Sporocytophaga myxococcoides: one gene and its partner. The protein of the gene in region 1 binds, or shares a complex with, the protein of each later gene. Links are inferred from orthologs where the notes say so. Each region holds a gene or a part of one and is shown on either strand. Other genes may lie near its edges.

Region 1 (9,987 bases):
TCCACAGCATCTAACAAGGTTGAAATATGATAAGCAAAGGCATTGTAGTTTTTTTCATGATCTCCACCGGATTTATCTTCGTCCAGGAGAACTTCAAAACAATCATCCTCCCAATAATTTACAAGCGGTGCAGCTGTTTTGTCGCTTAGTACATTATCTGTAATTTCACCTAAAATATAAAGTTTATCGGCATCCCAAGCAGCTTTAAATCTACCTGAAAAGTCTGCTGCTGTTGGTGTTGAGCCCAGCCAAGTCTGATCAATATAATACCAGTTTGCTAAAGCCCAGCATGCATCGTTCCCAACTCCATCTATAACCGGAGCGGTCTGAGCTTTTGGAGCTTCATAATCTCTGGCGAAAGATAATTGTGAAAACAAGGTGATCAGCAATACCAGTCCCGTTTTTAATAAAAACTTTAATTGATGTGTCATTGTGTTTTTAGAAAGAGAATTAGTTGATTTAAAGTCAATCAATTATAAATAAAGTCCAATTTAAGAATTTTAGCAGTCTTAATGAAATCAATTTATCGAAATGTAGTGTAGGGGGAAGCCAAATTGCTCCACACTATAACTTTGAAAAAAAAATAATCATTTTCAAGTTAAAAAAAAAGAGGCTGCCTATAATGGACAACCTCTTTTCAAAACTTTCAAAACTTTTGAAGTTATACGCTTAAGGATTTCATTGCAGCCTTTCTCTCTACCACCTTCATTGCTGCTTTAACAATGTCATTTGCAGTTAATCCATATTTTTCCATTAACTGATCCGGTGTTCCGCTTTCTCCAAAGCTATCATTTACCGCAACAATCTCAAGGGGTAAAGGATAATTTCTGGCAAGTACCTGAGCAATACTTTCTCCCAAGCCACCACTAACCTGATGCTCTTCTGCAGAGACAGCGCATTTGGTTTTTTGAACAGACTTAAGAATAGCAGCAGTATCTAATGGCTTTATGGTATGGATATTAATAATTTCAGCATCAATTCCTTTCTGCTCAAGAATCTCTCCAGCTTTTATTGCTTCCCAAACCATATGACCTGTAGCAAAGATGGAAACATCCGCCCCTTCATTTAAAAGAAGTGCTTTTCCAATTTCAAACTTCTGATCTTTTGGAGTGAAATTTGGCACAGCAGGTCTTCCGAATCTTAGGTATACCGGCCCATAATGATTAGCTATGGCAATGGTAGCAGCTTTAGTCTGATTAAAATCGCAGGGATTGATTACTACCATATGAGGTAGCATTTTCATCATTCCGATATCTTCAAGAATCTGGTGCGTTGCGCCGTCTTCACCCAGTGTAAGTCCGGCGTGAGATGCACAGATTTTAACGTTTTTTTCAGAATACGATACTGATTGTCTTATCTGGTCAAACACTCTTCCTGTAGAGAAGTTTGCAAAAGTACCTGTATATGGGATTTTGCCTCCGATGGTTAATCCCGCAGCCAAACCTATCATGTTGGCTTCTGCAATTCCAACCTGAAAAAAACGATCAGGAAATTCTTTAATAAAATCTCCCATTTTTAATGAACCTATAAGGTCGGCACAAAGAGCAACAACATTGGAGTTTAATCTTCCTGCTTCAACCAGTCCTACTCCAAATCCTGATCTTGTATCTATTTTTTCTTCGAATGTAAATTTCTTCATTTTCTTAAGAGCAATAAAAATTTTAAGATGGATTAATAATCGCCAAGAGTTTCCTCAAGTTGTGCAAGTGCCTTTGCCAGTTGTTCATCATTTGGAGCCGCACCATGCCATTTATGTGATCCCATCATATAATCAACACCATAGCCCATTTCGGTCTTCAATAAAATTGCAATTGGCTGACCTTGTCCTGTAAGTGATTTTGCTTTTTGAAGTGTTTCTATAATGGCTTCCATTTTATTGCCTTCTGCACATTCAAGAACTCTCCAGCCAAATGATTCATATTTAGCTTTGAGATCTCCCAGTGACATCACTTTATCACAAGGTCCATCAATTTGTTGTCCATTGTAGTCTACTGCAGCAATTATGTTATCTACTTTGTGATGAGCAGCATACATTAAGGCTTCCCAAATCTGGCCTTCTTGTTGTTCTCCATCTCCCATTAGTACATAAACCAGTCTGTTATCTTTATTTAATTTCTTTGCTTGTGCAGCACCTACAGCTACTGACAAACCTTGTCCAAGTGAACCGGAAGCGATCCTGATTCCTGGAAGATGCTCTTCTGTTGCAGGATGTCCTTGTAATCTGGAATTAAGTTTTCTGAAAGTTCCCAGCTCTGAAGCAGGGAAATAACCTGCTCTTGAAAGGACACTGTACCAAAGCGGTGAAATATGGCCGTTTGATAAGAAGAATAGGTCTTCATTTATCCCATCCATATTAAATTGGGTATTATGCTTCATTTCTCTGAAATAAAGCGCAACAAGATAGTCTGCGCAACCAAGTGACCCGCCAGGGTGGCCTGAGCTGCAGCAATGTACCATTCTTACAATATCTCTTCTCACCTGTGAAGCAATTTTCTTCAGCTCCTCCACAGTGGTGGTCTTTTCGACATTTTCAATTAGCATAAATGATTGTTCCTGGTTTTATCCGATTTATTTTCTGAATAAGAGAATTCTCAAGTGAAAATCTTTTATCAAACTGCTAATTTAACAATTATTTTTTAGCAAATTTTAATTTTTATATGGGAGTGGTAGCAGGAATCAGATAAAACAAAAAATAAACAGGAAATGAGTTGGGGGGAGCTTATTAATGGTTTGAATTTTAGTAATTTAAATGTGTTGGAGAGGCAGAAATAAAAAGAGGCTGTACTTTAATATACAGCCTCTTTAAAAAAATTATAAATAATTTAAAGCAAGATCATAGGCCCGTTCATAGTATACAGACAAATTTTTCCAGTCAAATGTCTCAGACGAACTTTCAACCAGATTTCTTTGGGTGATCCTTTCTCTTCTAGCAAATTTAACAAATGAATATAGCTGATCGGTAAGTTGATTTGCAGCCTCATCAAAGCTCTTGTATCTTCTGTTAACTACATAAAGTCCTTTTTCTTCATGTTGAGGAATGTTTGAAAGAATATAATCACCAAAACCGGAAAGATCACTCGTTACTGCAGGTACTCCGCTTGCAATAGACTCTAAAGGAGTATATCCCCATGGCTCATAATAACTTGGGAAAATTCCCAAATGACAACCTCTTACGAACTGACCGTATTCCATACCGAATAATGGGTTGGTTGGAGATATAAAGTCAGGATGATATACGATTTTTACTCTGTCATACCAGTTGTTGACCAGATTGGCTGTCCTCAGGAAGCTCAGGATATCATCGTATTGATCATGAACTAAATTATGTGTCACTACAAATGGCAGGTGATTTGATTTCCAGGATTGAAGTGTTCTCCTTAATCTTAATCTCCAGTATTCGTCAACAAAATTATTAAGGTTTGGCATTGCGATGTCACCACTCGCTGCCGCTTCATTGAAAAGTCTTTCTCCTACCTGTTTTTCAATGGCTTTGCAATCTTGTCTGACTTCCTCCATTACCGCTCTGGATTGCAGTACCGATGGGTTTATAGAGTGATAAGGTTGTTTGGTAATAAAGAACATGACCACAGTCATATCCATATTTTCCTGTCTCATCCTCCAGTTTAGTCTGGCTAAGGCTTCCAGAGTTAGGTCAAAACCTTTGTTTTTGTATTCATATCTGCCAGACGTGAAGAAATATAGAGTTTTATCCAGATCAAAAGAATAACTGTGAAAAAAGTGCCCCATGATAAATTGGTGTATCTTTTCTTTGTATTCCTTGTGAAGGTTTTGAAACTCATGAAGAGCGGTAAAACGTTCGATATTCAGACCGTTTGGCAATATGAGATCAGGATTTCTGCCAAGCAATGAAGCACATTCTCTGGCAGTTACTTCACTTACTGTAGTAAATACATGTGCCCCATGGGCAGCAGCACGTTCTATTTTGACAGAGGTTTCTATGTTAAAATTGACAGCTTCTTTTTCCCAGTCATAAAAGGGGAGATGGTCATAAAAATGAGCATCATTCATTGCCAGGTATCGGCCTAGAAGCGTTGCATGGGTTGTAAATACCGTGGTAGCCTGTAAGTTATCTCTTCTTATTGCCGGAATTGCAGTCCCTGCCATCCATTCATGGAAATGACCTACGATTTTTTTCTCGGTTACAAGAGTAAGCTCAGCAAAATATAATTTAACTAAATGTCCAAATGCAATGACTTGATTTATAAGATCATCACCTTCAGGAGAAGAAATTCCATGGTGTTCCCATAAAATATACTTCACTTCATTCAGTTTATTGTATATACTAAAAGGATTTAAAAGTACAACTCTGGGTTTTCCAGAAACAAGCCAGTAGCCATAATGAACTTCATATCCGAAACTTCTGAGTTGCTTGGCAGCTTGATAAAATGGATCTTCTTCGTTTTCAACAGGTTCAAATTCAGCTGGCATTCTGCTATGGACGTATGGACCGATCAAACAATAGTTTTCATCCCACTTCTCAATCATGCTTGGGACCTTTGAACGAATGACGGTATATATTCCGCCCACCTGATTGCAAACCTCCCAGGCAATCTCTACTAATAAGGTATCTGCATGTTTTTTATCCATTCAACTACTACTTTAAAGTTTAAAATATGTTAGGTTATTTAATTGTTTCAAAATTAATTTTAAAAAAGACATATGAAAATAAAAGCAACCTAATAGAACGAAAAAAAGGTATTTATGTTATAAATATTTTGTAAGTCCTATTGTTTTGTCTGGAATGTTATTAGTTCCTCAAACTCTTTGTGATGCAATCAAAAAAGCCTATAAATCATTTATTTGAAAAAAAAGTTTTTTTTTAATAAAATAAATTTTACATTATAACTATTTGGTTTTAAGGAGTTAGTATCTAAAGTTACATTGAGGTATATGTTCAGAAATTATATTTTCTAAATTTGCAGTAATACTATTGTTAACAAAATATGTTATTGGACTTTGAAAAACCAATCGCGGAACTGGAAGCTAAGTTAATTGATATGAAGTTGCTGGCTCAGGAAAATAATGTTGATGTTTCCTCTGCGGTTAAATCTTTGGAAGAAAAAATCAAAACTTTGAAAAAAGAAACTTACTCTAATCTTACCAGATGGCAGAGAGTGCAATTGTCCAGACACCCGGACAGACCATATACACTCGATTATATCAATGCCATTGCTGATAAATTTATTGAGTTGCATGGGGATCGTTCAGTAAAAGACGATAAAGCTATGGTTGGTGGACTTGCTCAGGTCGGCGATCATTCTGTAATGATTATTGGCCACCAAAAAGGAAGAAATACCAAACAAAGACAATTGAGAAACTTTGGAATGGCTAACCCTGAAGGCTACAGAAAAGCCCTTCGCCTTATGAAAATGGCAGAAAAGTTTGATGTGCCTATTGTTACATTTATTGATACTCCCGGAGCTTTCCCTGGTCTTGAAGCAGAGGAAAGAGGCCAGGCCGAGGCTATAGCCAGAAATATTAAAGAGATGTTTCTGCTAAAAGTGCCGGTAATATGTATCATAATTGGTGAAGGAGCCTCAGGGGGAGCTTTAGGTATTGCAATTGGAGACAAGGTGTTAATGCTGGAAAATACCTGGTATTCGGTTATATCTCCGGAATCCTGTTCATCCATTTTATGGAGAAGCTGGGACTATAAAGAGCAGGCTGCTGAAGCTTTAAAACTTACAGCAACCGATATGCATAAAAATAAAATGGTTGATGATATTATCAAAGAACCTCTTGGCGGCGCTCACGTAGACCCTGTTGGAACAGCTAAAAAAATCAGAAAAGTAATACTTGATAGCATAGATGAATTATCAAAGTTTTCATCTGAAGAAAGAATAGCTCAAAGAATTGAAAAATTTGGTGCAATGGGAGTCTTTGTTGAATAATTCAATTTTCTGAAGAAATATTAAAAGCTGTTTAGGAAACAATTAGGACCTAAACAGCTTTTTGTTTTTTATAAATATCCGATAAAATAACATTACTTTTTAGATCAATTATTCATGAATTTACACGTAATAAATACAGGATTTTTTAAACTTGATGGCGGAGCTATGTTTGGTGTAGTGCCTAAAACACTTTGGCAAAAAACTAATCCGGCCGATGAGAAAAATTTATGCACCTGGGCTATGCGTTGTCTTCTTATAGAAGATGGGAATAAACTCATATTAATAGATACAGGAATTGGAGATAAACAGGATGATAATTTTTTACGCCATTACTATTTGCATGGTGAAGATACTCTGATTAAATCTATTCATAAGGCAGGTTTTTCTGAAAATGATATTACGGATGTGATACTGACCCATTTACATTTTGATCATTGCGGAGGAGCTACTGTATATAATAAAGATAGAACGAAAATTGAACCGACTTTTAAAAATGCCGTTTATTGGTCTAATGAAGATCACTGGAAATGGGCTTCAATTCCAAATCCCAGAGAAAAGGCGAGCTTTTTAAAGGAAAATATATTTCCACTTAGGGAAAGCGGGAACCTTGAATTTGTGGGGATCCGAGAGGAGACACCTTTCAGGTCGATAGATTTTTTATTTGTAGATGGACATACAGACAAGCAGATGATTCCACTTATAGAATATAAGGGAAAGAAAATCGTTTTTGCTGCAGATCTGTTGCCTTCAGTTGGGCATATTCCTATTCCTTATATCATGGCCTATGATACTCGACCATTGATTTCAATGCAGGAAAAGGAACTCTTTTTTACAGATGCAATTAGCAAAGATTACATCATGTTTCTGGAGCATGACTCTGTACATGAGTGCTGTACTGTTCAGGAAACTGAAAAGGGATTTAGAGTAAAAGATACATTTAAATTAAAAGAAGTGTTGTAAATGAAAATCGGATTGACACTTTCCGGCGGAGGGGCAAGGGGTATTGCTCATCTTGGAATTTTAAAGGCATTAGAGGAAAAAGGATTAAAGCCGGATATGATTTCTGGTGTGAGTTCAGGAGCAATAGTTGGAGCATTATATGCTGCCGGACTGAAACCTGAACAAATTCTTGCTACCCTTTTGAAACCCAGGATGTTTAAGTATTTCAGGCCAGCATGGAGCAAATTTGGACTTTTAAATATGCAAAGACTGATTCCAATTTATAAGCTTTATCTTCCTTGTCTGACTTTTGAAGAACTTGAAATAAAGCTATTTATATCAGCAGCTGATTTAAAAGAAGGGAAAACTATATATTTTGACAGTGGAAATCTGATTGAGCCAATACTTGCATCTGCTTGTATCCCATTGCTTTTTGCTCCATTTGTTTATGGCGAAAAAAGACTTGTTGACGGGGGAGTTATTAATAATTTGCCTGTTGAACCTCTTATTGGTAAAGTAGATTTCCTCATTGGGGCTCATGTGAATCCTAATAATCCCAGTTATGAAGTTACATCAATAAAATCAATGGTAGAAAGAACTTTTAATCTGGCAGTTGGTTGTAACGTAAAACCGAGGAAAGATTATTGTGATTTGGTTATCGAACCCCAGGCTTTGTGTAAATATAGGATTTTTGATTTGGGTAAAGCGGAAGAAATTTTTAATATCGGATATGAAAGTGCTTTAGAAACGATTTGTAAAAATGAAAAACTAGATGCCTTTCTAAAGCAGAAACCTTAGTAAACGAGTAAATTTTTATTATTGAAAAAAGTAAAGTTTATATTACAGTTATTATCTAATCCAGCCTGAATTGAATAATTATAGGTTTTGGATTTTTTCAGTTTTTATTTGAATTAAAAGTGAATTATTAGGATATTTGATAAGCAAAAAAATCCAATCTTAGGATATGAAGAAACATTTAATAATTGCCGCCCTAGCTTATACTGCAATTTCATCCGTTTCCGCACAAAACGACAAATCAAAATCAAAATCATCACCTTATACTTATGTAAGTGCTGATGCGAAACTAACTAAATACCATACTGAAGATGAGTTGAAAGGTCTTGGAAAACTAGAACTTACTCAGCTATACATGGAAAGAATTAAAATTCTTACAGAAGTTGTTCCTTATTTGGCATTACAATCTAAGCCAGGAGCTACTTTAAAAGAAATGGGAATTCCTGAAACACCTTTGAATCTTGACCACGTGGAGAAAGAAGTGAAAAATAAAGGAACCTACCTTGCTGCGGTACAAAATACCTTAGATGATATAATTCCATATGCAGATAAAGGCAATATAATCTGGTCTATTATGTTTTTTGAGGAGATTATAAAAAAGGCTGAAACTGGTCACTGAAATTTTAAAAAAGTCCCGAATTCCGGGACTTTTGTTCTTTTAATTAACTTTTAAAAGGAAATAATTTTTCTTTCCTTTTTGAACAAGCAGATATTTGTCCTGAAGTAATTTATAATCAATTCGTTGTTCCGACTCGATTTTTATTTTATTAATACTTACGCCACCACCCGTTATCATTTTTCTTGCCTCTCCTTTAGATGTGAAAATTACATTTCCGGTAGCAACTGAAAGTAAATCAGTAATAGTAGGTGTTTCTGCCAGCAAATCTTTAGTAATTTCTACCTGAGGTACCCCTTCAAATACTGACAATAAAGTGTCTTCATCCAGACTTTCAAGATCTTCTGTTGTAGACTTGCCGAAAAGTATTTCGGAAGCTTTAACAGCGGTAATATAATCTTCTTTGGAATGTACACGTGTTGTTATTTCTTCAGCCAAAGCCTTTTGAAGTATTCTCATATGAGGAGCAGTTTCATGCTCTTTCTCCAATGCTTCTATATCTTCTTTAGTCTTTAATGTGAAAATTCTAATGAATTTTTTTGCATCATCATCAGCACTATTCAGCCAAAACTGATAGAACTTATAAGGAGAAGTCATTGAAGGATCTAACCAGATATTCCCTCCTTCAGACTTTCCAAATTTGGTACCATCGGCTTTTGTCAACAAAGGGGTGGTCAAAGCAAAAGCTTCACCTCCTTCCATTCTTCTGACAAGTTCAGTTCCTGCAGTAATATTGCCCCACTGATCAGAACCTCCCATTTGAAGACGGCAGTTTTTATTTTTGTATAAATGAAGGTAATCATAACCTTGCAGCAACTGGTAAGAAAACTCAGTAAAAGAAATACCAGTTTCAAGTCTCTTCTTTACAGACTCTTTTGACATCATGTAATTAACTGTCAGATGTTTTCCAACATCTCTTAAAAATCCTATAAAACTAAAATCTTTAAACCAGTCATAGTTGTTAACTACCTCTGCCGCATTTTCTCCTGTAAAAGAAAGAAACTTCGTTAACTGTTTTTTTACACAGTTCTGATTATGAGTTAACGTTTCTTCCGATAGCAGTTTGCGCTCCTCTGATTTACCGCTTGGATCTCCGATCATTCCGGTAGCACCTCCAACCAGAGCAACAGGTTTATGACCTGCGTTTTGAAAGTGAACAAGGATCATCACCTGAACAAGATTACCTACTGTAAGTGATGATGCAGTAGGATCAAAGCCTATGTAACCCGCTGTAATTCCTTTATTCAGAAGTTCTTCCGTCCCTGGCATGATATCGTGCACCATGCCTCTCCATTTAAGTTCTTCAACAAAATTTTTCATTATTCAGATATTAAAAGATCGCAAAGATAGGAAAATCAATTGATTCCTGAAGAGGCAGAACAGTAAATGTCATAATAATAATTTAGGCTCTGTTATTAAAAATTACTTAACTTTAACAGTTAAATTCAAAATATCTAAATCGTGGCTGTAAGTCCTGAGAGTGTAATTAAAGATCTTAAAAACGGGAAATATGCTCCGGTTTATTTTCTGCAAGGAGAAGAGCCTTATTTCATTGACACAATCTCCGACTTTATTGAAAAAAACTGTCTCAATGAATCAGAGAAAGGCTTTAATCAGACAATTCTGTATGGTAAAGATGTTAATATCAGCACAATAATGCAAAATGCAAGGAAGTTTCCTATGTTTTCTGATAAGCAGGTTGTTGTCATAAAGGAAGCTCAGGAA
Region 2 (10,004 bases), on another replicon or contig:
AAATTCCGAAGAACATTGACTTTTTCCTTGCGTCCCAGATCGGAGAAGTTCTTTATGACAATATGAGCCTTAAAGATCTGAAAGGTAACATTATCATGAAAGATGGAATTGCAAGGCTGGAAAATCTTGTTTTCAATTCTCTTGGCGGAAGTTTCTTACTGGCAAAAGGAGAGTATAATACTAAGGATTTAGAAAAGCCGTCATTCGATTTTGATATGAAGATTACAGAAATTCAGATCAAAGAGGCATTCAAGACATTCAATACAGTACAAACATTTGCTCCAATGGCAAAAAATATGGAAGGTGTAGTTTCTTTATCCCTGAAGACAAATGGTCAGATGGATAAATATATGAATCCGCTTTATCCTACCATGTCAGGAGCTGGAAGCCTTGCAATTCCTAATGCAACTATTAAAGACAACCCTGTTTTGGCTACAATGAGCAAGCTTACTATGGTAAAAGAGCTTAACCCTCTTGGAGTAAAAAATGTGATTGCGAATTTCAAAATCGAAGGAGGTAAGTTAAAGGTTGAACCGTTTGATGTAAATGCTGGTAACTTCAAAATGAATATTGGCGGCGCCTCCGGATTTGATGGTGGTCTTGATTACATTGTAAAAATGGATGTTCCTGCAGGAGCTTTAGGCTCTGCTGTAAATTCAGCTTTAGGAAAGATCACAGGTCAGCCTTCATCAGGTTCGGACAACATAAAGCTTGATCTGAAAATAGGGGGAACCAACAGCGATCCAAAAGTTGGTATAGCAGGGAGCAGCGTTCAGCAGCAAGGAAAAGAGCAGGTAAAGACTGCTGTTGAGAACAAAGTAAAAGAAGAAATTAAAAACAATGCTCAGATCCAGGAAGCTCAGAAGCAAGCTGAAGAGGCTAAGAAGGCTGCTGAAGAAAAAGTAAAGGCAGAGCAGGAGAGAATAAAGAAAGAAGCCGAAGAAAAGCAGAAAGCAGAACAGGAAAGACTGAAGAAAGAAGCTGAAAAAGGCGTTAAAGATCAGCTTAAAAAGCTTCCCAAATTTTAATTAAAAGTATAACAAAAAAGAAAGAGGTTGTTTCACAAGAAGCAACCTCTTTTTAGTTCTAAGTGATAAGTTTTAAGTTATAAGAAAATTACTTATTACTTTAAGCTTTCCGTCTTTCGCTTTCCGCACTTTTCAAAAAGAGCAAAGTATTAAATTCTTAGAAAATCACTTATAACTTACTACTTAAAACTTACTACTTTTATATTTCCACAAGAGCTACTTCAGATACATAATAACTTTTCCCACTCTTGCATTCTTTACATATATATCTTGTCCGATTAAGTTTGCCTTTAATGAAAAATTTTCTTCCCAATCGGAATCGCTGCCCCTCTGTAAGCTCGGATAGATAAACAAGGTTATCATCTTTGTCAAATTCCCTTAAAGCCATCATGAGATTTGTATCTGAGCATGTAGAAGCTTTAGGGTCGGCGATATAATCTTTTAAAGCTTTTGATAAGGAAGCAGGGAAATCATGCCTTTCGAATATAGGTATCAATAATTCTGAGAATATGGCTTTCCATTGTTCACCGTGAGGTTTTATCCTGTTTCCGTAACGGATCTGTGCTTTGAGGTGTGCAACCTCATGCAGATAGGTGACAAGAAATGAATAAGGATTTAGGTCGTGATTAAGAGTTATAGTATGTTCCTTTGTGCGAGGGTCGTATCTATAGTCACCGAGTTTTGACTCTCTTCTTCGGGTTAATCTGAAGTAAAAGTGATTTTCATACCAAAGCTTGTAACAATATGAAACTGTTCCTTTCGGAAGATGTTTTTCAAAAACTGAAATAAGTAAATTATCCTGCATTTTAGGAGTAAATAGAATTTTAAAATAAGAATTTACAGGAACAGTGGCATGGGAATGTAAGGATTTTTTATTCCTGGTAATAATGGGACTTTTCCGCTTATTTTTCATACCCTTTTTTTGAAATTACATGCCAGAGCGGGAAAAGTTTTGCAAAAAATGGTCTAAATTTTCAACTTATGGTGTATCTATGATATAAGAAAGCTTTAAAATTGTTATATTAGCTCCTTAAGAATTTTTAAATTAAATAAGTATGGTTGAAAATATAAAAACATCCGCTCTAAATGGAGTTGTAGTAGGAGATCAGGTTCAGGAGATTTTCGAAGCAGCAAAAAAACATCAGTTTGCACTTCCTGCAGTGAACGTAGTAGGAACTAACTCTGTGAATGCTGTTTTGGAAACTGCAAAAGAAGTTAACTCTCCTGTAATTATCCAGTTATCAAACGGTGGTGGACAGTTCTACGCTGGAAAATCTCTTCCAAATGACAAACAGCAGGCTTCTATAGCAGGTTCTATTTCTGCAGCTCACCATGTACACCAATTATCTTTGGTTTATGGTGTTCCTGTAATCCTTCACACTGACCATGCAGCAAAAAAACTTCTTCCATGGATAGACGGTATGCTTGCAGCAGGTGAGGATTTTTTCAAAGCATACAAAAAACCTTTGTTCTCATCTCACATGATCGACTTGTCAGAAGAGCCTCTTGAAGAGAACATAGAAATCTGCAAAGAATATCTTAAGAGAATGTCTAAACTAGGAATGACTCTTGAAATCGAGCTTGGTGTAACAGGTGGAGAAGAAGACGGAGTAGACAATTCAGATGTAGATAATTCTAAACTTTATACTCAGCCTGAAGAAGTTTCTTACGCTTACGAAGAACTTATTAAAATCAGTGACAAATTTACAATTGCAGCTGCTTTTGGTAATGTTCACGGTGTTTATAAGCCGGGTAGTGTTAAGCTTGAGCCAAAAATTCTTAATAAGTCTCAAGAATATGTTAAGAAGAAATTCAATCTGAGCGCTGAAAAACCAATCAACTTTGTATTCCACGGTGGATCTGGATCTAGCCAGGAACAAATCAGAGAAGCAATCTCTTATGGTGCTATCAAAATGAATATCGACACTGATATTCAGTGGGCTTATTGGGATGGAGTGAAAAACTACTACAAGAAGAATGAAGGATATCTTCAAGGCCAGATCGGTAACCCTAAAGGGGAAGATCAGCCTAACAAGAAATTCTACGATCCGAGAGTTTGGTTAAGAGAGGGTGAGAAAACTCTTGTAGCTAGATTGAAGCAGTCATTTGAAGATTTGAATGCAATCAATGTCAATGCTAAATTGTAATTCAGATGAATTCTTCTTCTTTATTTGAAGGATTTAAAATATAAATAAAAAGCCCCTGACATGTCGGGGGCTTTTTATTTAATAACTATGCTTTAATATTTTCCTGCGGTACTTCGGTAACTTTACCTTTAAGAATGATCAGGAGATCAGTTAATTTTGATTTAAGTTCTTTTCTGTCAACAAGAAAATCAAGGAATCCATGTTCCAATAAGAATTCCGCAGATTGAAAGCCTTCAGGAAGGTCTTTTCCAATAGTTTCCCTGATTACCCTCGGTCCGGCAAACCCAATCAAAGCTCCGGGTTCAGATATATTGAAATCACCAAGCATTGCATAAGAAGCAGTTACCCCTCCGGTCGTTGGATCTGTCATTAATGAAATGTAAGGAATTTTTTCTCTGTCAAGAAGTGCAAGTTTAGCCGAAGTTTTAGCCATTTGCATAAGTGAAAATCCGGCTTCCATCATTCTGGCTCCCCCAGATTTACTGATCATTAAAAATGGGATTTTATGCTTTCTTGAATAATCGATAGCTCTTGAAATTTTTTCACCTACCACAGACCCCATTGAACCACCAATGAACTTAAAATCCATGCAGGAAATAACAATTTCAATTCCATTCATTTTTCCTACAGCAGACCTTACAGCATCTTTAAGGCCTGATTTTTTTTGTGAAGCTTTAATCCTGTCTGGGTAAGCCTGGCTGTCTGTAAACTCCAATGGGTCAGAAGAGCTAAGAGTAGGATCTAATTCAGTAAATTGATTATCATCAAAAATCAGTTCGAAGTATTCTTTGGAGCCTATTCTGGCGTGATAATTACACTCAATACAAGTATAGGAATTAAGTACATGAGCACTGGTCTGCATGACTTTTTTGCATTCGGGACACTGATACCAAAGCCCATCAGGAACTTCCTTTTTCAGTTCTGTAGGTGTTTGAATTCCCTTTTCTGTTCTTTTAAACCAAGTCATCCCCTTATTCGTTTAGTTTGTTTATTTTCACTGTTAATTATAATTCTTAAGCTAAGTCTATTTCTTTGGTCAGGTAGACATCCTGAACCGCATTTAAAAGTTCCACTCCTTGAGAAAATGGTTTTTGAAAGGCTTTTCTGCCTAAAATAAGTCCAACCCCCCCGGCTCTTTTATTAATGATTGCTGTTTTTACAGCTTCTTTTAGATCATTATCACCTTTTGATTCTCCTCCTGAATTGATCAAACCTATTTTGCCTGAATAACAATTAGCTACCATATATCTGGTAAGGTCAATAGGATGGTTTGATGAAAGGTCAGTGTACATTTTTTCGTCGTATTTTCCGAAATTAAGTGCCTTAAAGCCTCCATTGGTCTCTGGTAACTTTTGTTTGATAAGGTCAGCCTGTATGGTCACTCCTATATGGTTTGCCTGACTGCTCATATCTGTTGAATTGTGATAGTCAACACCGTCCTTTTTGAAAGAATTGTTTCTAGTATAGCACCATAATATGGTCGCCATTCCGAGTTCATGTGCATGTTCAAAGGCTTCGGAAACTTCAATTAACTGTCTATTACTTTCTTCAGATCCGAAATATATGGTAGCTCCTACCGCAACTGCTCCAAGATTCCATGCTTCTTTTACTTTCCCGAACATAATCTGATTGTATTTATTCGGGTAAGTAAGTAGTTCGTTGTGATTGATTTTTACTATAAAAGGAATTTTATGGGCGTATTTTCTGGCATTGATGGCTAACGTCCCGAAAGTACTTGCTATGGCGTTGGAGCCCCCTTCAATTGCTAGTTTAATAATATTCTCCGGATCAAAATAAATTGGATTAGGAGCAAATGAAGCTCCAGCTGTATGTTCTATATCCTGGTCTACAGGTAAAATGGATATATAACCGGTTCCGGACAATCTTCCATGTCCAAGCATTGCGGCAAGACTTCTAAGGACAGGCGTTGGGCGATTAGACAATGCAAACGATTCATCTACATAATCAGGCGTAGGGTTTCGGATCGATTGCTTTTTTATTGTCTCACATTGATGCTTCAGGAGGTAATCCGCATCATTTCCGAGCAGACTTAATATCTTATTGTAGGACATTTCTTCTTCTATTGTGATGAGAAACTTTTTATCCAATACAGAAAAGCAAAGATATCTTTTTTTTCAAATCCTCCAAATTTAGACGATTTACAAACACCTGACTGAAAATCAGTTGATTATCAGGCAGGTGTTTTAATGATTTCAGAGTATTTTTTTAAAAGGATAGCTTTACTTTACTTCCTCATAGTCTACATATTCCCCCTCAGAAGGCGATCTTCCCGATTTCTTCTGATTTTTAGGAACATAATCAATGTCTATCGTCCCTTCTTTTTTTCTGGGACGTACCGGCTCCTGGTTATTTGTGGTAAAACCTTGTTGTTCAGCCATTTTTTTAACCATTCGCTCAATAGCGTACCTTAACAATGGCTTTGTGAGCCATCTAATTGCCAGATAAATAAGAAATATTGAAATTAAGACTTTAAACATATATCTATAAACTACCTGCTGAGGTATAAGTTCCTTTCAGAGTAAAGTTTTAAGAAATAGTCGTCCTGCAAATCATCAATGAAGTAGATTGCTTCGCCTGTTGATTTCATTTCCGGACCAAGTTCCTTATTTACATTAGGAAATTTGTTGAATGAAAATACAGGTATTTTGATAGCATATCCCTGCTTTTTAGGATTAAAATTGAAGTCTTTAACCTTATTTACACCAAGCATTACTTTTGCTGCATAATTTACATATGGCTCGTCATAAGCTTTGCAAATAAAAGGGACAGTCCTTGAAGCTCTTGGATTTGCCTCGATTACGTATACTACTTCATTTTTTACAGCAAACTGGATATTTATCAATCCTACAGTATTTAAAGCAATTGCAATTCTTTTGGTATAATCCTCAATTTGCTTAATTACATTTTCACTTAGGTTAAAAGGAGGCAGAACAGAATGAGAATCTCCGGAGTGAATACCTGCAGGTTCAATATGCTCCATTATTCCAATGATGTAAACATCTTCTCCATCACATATTGCATCTGCTTCAGCTTCCAAAGCATTTTCAAGGAAATGATCAAGCAGTACTCTGTTTTCCGGAATATCTCTCAGTATGTCCACTACATGCTGCTCCAATTCTTTCTCGTTGATAACGATCTTCATGCTTTGGCCACCCAATACATATGAAGGTCTTACAAGAAGCGGGAATCCCAGCTCTTTGCTTAATTCAATAGCATCATCAGCAGTTTGAATAACGCCAAATTTAGGGTATGGAATATTGTTTTCTTTCAGAAGAGTTGAAAAGCTTCCTCTGTCTTCAGCAAGATCAAGCGATTTATAGTTTGTTCCGAGGATTTTTATTCCGTAACGCTCCAGTTTTTCCGCAAGCTTAAGTGCAGTCTGACCTCCAAGCTGAACTATTACCCCTTCAGGCTTTTCATGCTGAATGATATCATACAAGTGTTCCCAGAAAACAGGTTCAAAGTATAGTTTATCGGCTATGTCAAAATCAGTAGAAACGGTTTCAGGATTACAGTTGATCATGATAGTTTCGAAACCAGCTTCTTTGGCTGCAAGGATTCCATGAACACATGAGTAGTCAAATTCAATACCTTGTCCAATCCTGTTTGGTCCTGATCCAAGCACAATGATCTTTTTCTTATCAGAACGGACAGATTCGTTCTCTCCTTCAAAAGTGGAATAGTAGTATGGTGTTTTCGCCTCAAATTCCGCAGCACAGGTATCTACTACTTTAAATACTCTTTGAATATTGTAATCAGTTCTCTTTTTGTGTACCTCACTTTCAAGACACCTCAAAAGATGTGCTATTTGTCTGTCTGCATAGCCTTTTTTCTTTGCAGTAAACAACAGGTCTTTTGAAATATTATCTATTGTGTGTTTTTGGATCTCTTTTTCAAGTACCACAAGCTCCTCAATCTGATTCAAGAACCATGGATCTATTTTAGTAAGCTTATGGATAGTTTTAAAAGGAATTCCCATAGCAAATGCATCGCGCACATGGAATATTCTATTCCAGCTTGGATTTTCAAGGCTTTCCAGAATTTGATCCTGTTTTGTTAGTTCCTTACCATCTGCTCCAATTCCGTTTCTCTTTATCTCAAGTGATTGACAAGCCTTTTGAAGTGCTTCCTGGAAGTTTCTTCCGATACCCATAGCTTCTCCAACAGACTTCATCTGTAAGCCCAGGTGCCTGTCTGCTCCTTTGAATTTGTCAAAGTTCCAACGAGGTATTTTAACAATTACATAGTCAAGTGCAGGTTCGAAAAATGCACTTGTAGTTTTTGTAATAGCGTTACTTAATTCATCAAGGTTATAGCCTATTGCAAGCTTAGCAGCTATTTTAGCGATGGGATAACCGGTTGCTTTTGAAGCAAGAGCAGATGAACGAGAAACCCTTGGATTGATTTCAATGGCAATGACTGACTCGTCTTCAGGATTAACAGAGAACTGTACATTACATCCGCCGGCAAATTGGCCAATGCCGTTCATCATTTTGATGGCAAGGTCTCTAAGGTGCTGGTAGGTGGTATCAGCCAGGGTCATTGCCGGAGCAACAGTGATAGAATCTCCGGTGTGAATACCCATAGGGTCAAAGTTTTCGATAGAGCAGATGATAATTACATTGCCCAGGTTATCTCTCAAAAGCTCAAGTTCGTATTCTTTCCAGCCCATGATGCTTTGTTCAACAAGAACCTCATGAATAGGAGAGGCATGTAATCCTCTTGTAAGCGCTTCATCAAAATCTTCTGGTCTGTTCACGAATCCACCGCCTGTACCACCAAGCGTAAAAGAAGGCCTGATGACAAGTGGAAATCCTATTTCCTGAGCGATTTCTTTTCCCTCAAGGAAGGACGTTGCTGTTTCTCCTTTACAAACACCAACTCCAAGTTCAAGCATTTTAAGCCTGAACTTCTCTCTATCTTCAGTCGTCTCAATTGCTTTAATATCAACCCCGATGATTTTTACATTATATTTTTTCCAGATACCTGCTTTGTCACAGTCAATTGCCAGATTCAGTGCAGTTTGTCCGCCCATTGTTGGAAGCACAGCATCAATTTTGTGTTTTTCTAAAATCTCAATAATAGATTTTTTCTCAAGCGGCTTTAGATAGACATGGTCTGCAGTGACCTTATCAGTCATGATTGTAGCCGGGTTAGAATTAATGAGTACGACTTCTATACCTTCTTCTCTCAGGGATCTAGAGGCTTGGGAACCGGAATAGTCAAACTCACAGGCTTGTCCGATAATGATTGGACCGCTACCTATGATCAAGACGGTCTTGATACTATTGTCTCTTGGCATTTATGATGGGCGTTTTTATAATCAAATATTTTGAACCGACACAAAATTAGGAACTTAAGATTCCAAAGGATTAAGAAAATTCCAGGTAGGAATTTCAAAAATCCTACAAATGTAGGGCAAAAAGTAATTAAAGTGAAAAAATGTAAGAGAAATGTGAATATTTAATGAGTTCTTGGAATATTTTAATTTGGAAGAAATATTTCATAATTAGTTTTTTAGGAAAAATTAAAACCAGTAGATTCGTTGTAAAATTATTTCAGTCAGATGTATTCAAATATTTTTTTTAGTAAAAGGGCTGCTTTTGTGAGCATAGTATTACTAACATTATTGATTTCGCTTTACCATATAACTTCAATAGAGGTAAATCTTTGGGATGAATCAAGGCTAGCTGTAAATGCTATAGAAATGTATCAAAATGGCAACTTCATCACTACTTATTTTGATGGAAGTCCTGATATGTGGAATACCAAACCGCCATTTATGATTTGGTGTATTGTATTGTCGATGAAAATATTTGGAATAAATGAGTTTGCTCTAAGATTCCCAAGCATTGTTTCTTTTATTACTCTCTCTTTGTCGATCTTTTGGTATATCAAAAGGAAGACAAATGATCAATATGCTGCTTTTTTCTCTTCTTTGGTGTTGATTACCATCACTGGTCTTGCTTCAATTCATGTGTTTAGGACAGGCGATTATGATTCAATGCTTGTATTATGGACTACTTTTTATTGCTTTGCTTTTTTTGAATATTTGGAATCTAATAAGGTTAAGTATCTAAATTATTCTTTCCTATTCTTTATATTAGCTTGTTTAACGAAGGGTATTGTAGCTTGCATACCACTACCTGCTATTGGAGTATATATTTTAGCGACACGGAATTTTAAGATTTTCAGAGAAGGCAAATTCTACTCTCTAATTTGCTATACAATATTAATTATACTGGGGTATTATTTTCTTAGAGAAAAGCAAAATCCGGGATATATTAATGCAGTAAGTATGAATGAGTTGGGTGGAAGATTTCTGGGGACAATAGAAAATCATAATCAACCTTGGAATTACTATTTTGATTTAATGAAAAATGTCCAGTTAAAATTTTGGATATATTTCCTTCCTTTAATTTTTGTACCAATATTTTTATCAAAGGAGAAAATTGTAAAGCAGATTATTTATTATAGTCTTCTTTTGTCGGGTTTTTATCTGCTGATCATTTCCATTTCTCAAACAAAACTGCAATGGTATTCTGCTCCGGCTTATCCCTTTATTTCAATTTGTCTCGGTCTTTCTATCAGCTTTGCTTTAAAATTTCTAAGCAAAAAGTGTATATCAGATGAGCCGATTGAAGGTAAAGAGAAAATAAAGCAAGTTGCGTTTTATACGATAATATTTGGGATAATTATATTCCCGGTTTTCAATATATTGAAAACCATAAAGAAGGGAAATGAAGAAACTAATAATGTATTTGTTCCTGTGAAACAAGCGGTAACTGACCTTCAAAACTTTACCAAG

What was found.
Region 2: the proteins of MYP_RS03615 (region 1) and accD are in contact, whole or in part, in a solved structure (PDB 8UXZ), measured with the Escherichia coli proteins. The link is inferred for Sporocytophaga myxococcoides from one-to-one orthologs.

What each region holds. Positions count from the first base shown.
Region 1 is NZ_BBLT01000001.1:835,655-845,641, forward strand. Bases 4,129-6,938 are described here. They hold MYP_RS03615 (acetyl-CoA carboxylase carboxyltransferase subunit alpha), read left to right. Parts: upstream 4,129-4,964; coding sequence 4,965-5,912; downstream 5,913-6,938. Other genes in these bases: MYP_RS03610 (glycosyltransferase), read right to left, coding at 4,129-4,608; MYP_RS03620 (MBL fold metallo-hydrolase), read left to right, coding at 6,027-6,872; MYP_RS03625 (patatin-like phospholipase family protein), read left to right, coding at 6,873-6,938. Outside these bases: MYP_RS03595 (PQQ-dependent sugar dehydrogenase), read right to left, coding at 1-431; MYP_RS03600 (transketolase family protein), read right to left, coding at 662-1,639; MYP_RS03605 (transketolase), read right to left, coding at 1,672-2,541; more of MYP_RS03610, read right to left, coding at 2,812-4,128; more of MYP_RS03625, read left to right, coding at 6,939-7,649; MYP_RS03630 (hypothetical protein), read left to right, coding at 7,816-8,265; tyrS (tyrosine--tRNA ligase), read right to left, coding at 8,305-9,582; holA (DNA polymerase III subunit delta), read left to right, coding at 9,724-9,987. UniProt on the Escherichia coli protein: Component of the acetyl coenzyme A carboxylase (ACC) complex. First, biotin carboxylase catalyzes the carboxylation of biotin on its carrier protein (BCCP) and then the CO(2) group is transferred by the carboxyltransferase to acetyl-CoA to form malonyl-CoA.
Region 2 is NZ_BBLT01000011.1:190,315-200,318, forward strand. Bases 2,202-5,028 are described here. They hold accD (acetyl-CoA carboxylase, carboxyltransferase subunit beta), read right to left. Parts: upstream 4,143-5,028; coding sequence 3,261-4,142; downstream 2,202-3,260. Other genes in these bases: fbaA (class II fructose-bisphosphate aldolase), read left to right, coding at 2,202-3,175; MYP_RS21540 (class I fructose-bisphosphate aldolase), read right to left, coding at 4,189-5,028. Also shown: MYP_RS21520 (AsmA-like C-terminal region-containing protein), read left to right, coding at 1-1,028; MYP_RS21525 (SprT-like domain-containing protein), read right to left, coding at 1,228-1,941; more of fbaA, read left to right, coding at 2,084-2,201; more of MYP_RS21540, read right to left, coding at 5,029-5,247; MYP_RS21545 (DUF4834 family protein), read right to left, coding at 5,416-5,673; carB (carbamoyl-phosphate synthase large subunit), read right to left, coding at 5,685-8,498; MYP_RS21555 (ArnT family glycosyltransferase), read left to right, coding at 8,802-10,004.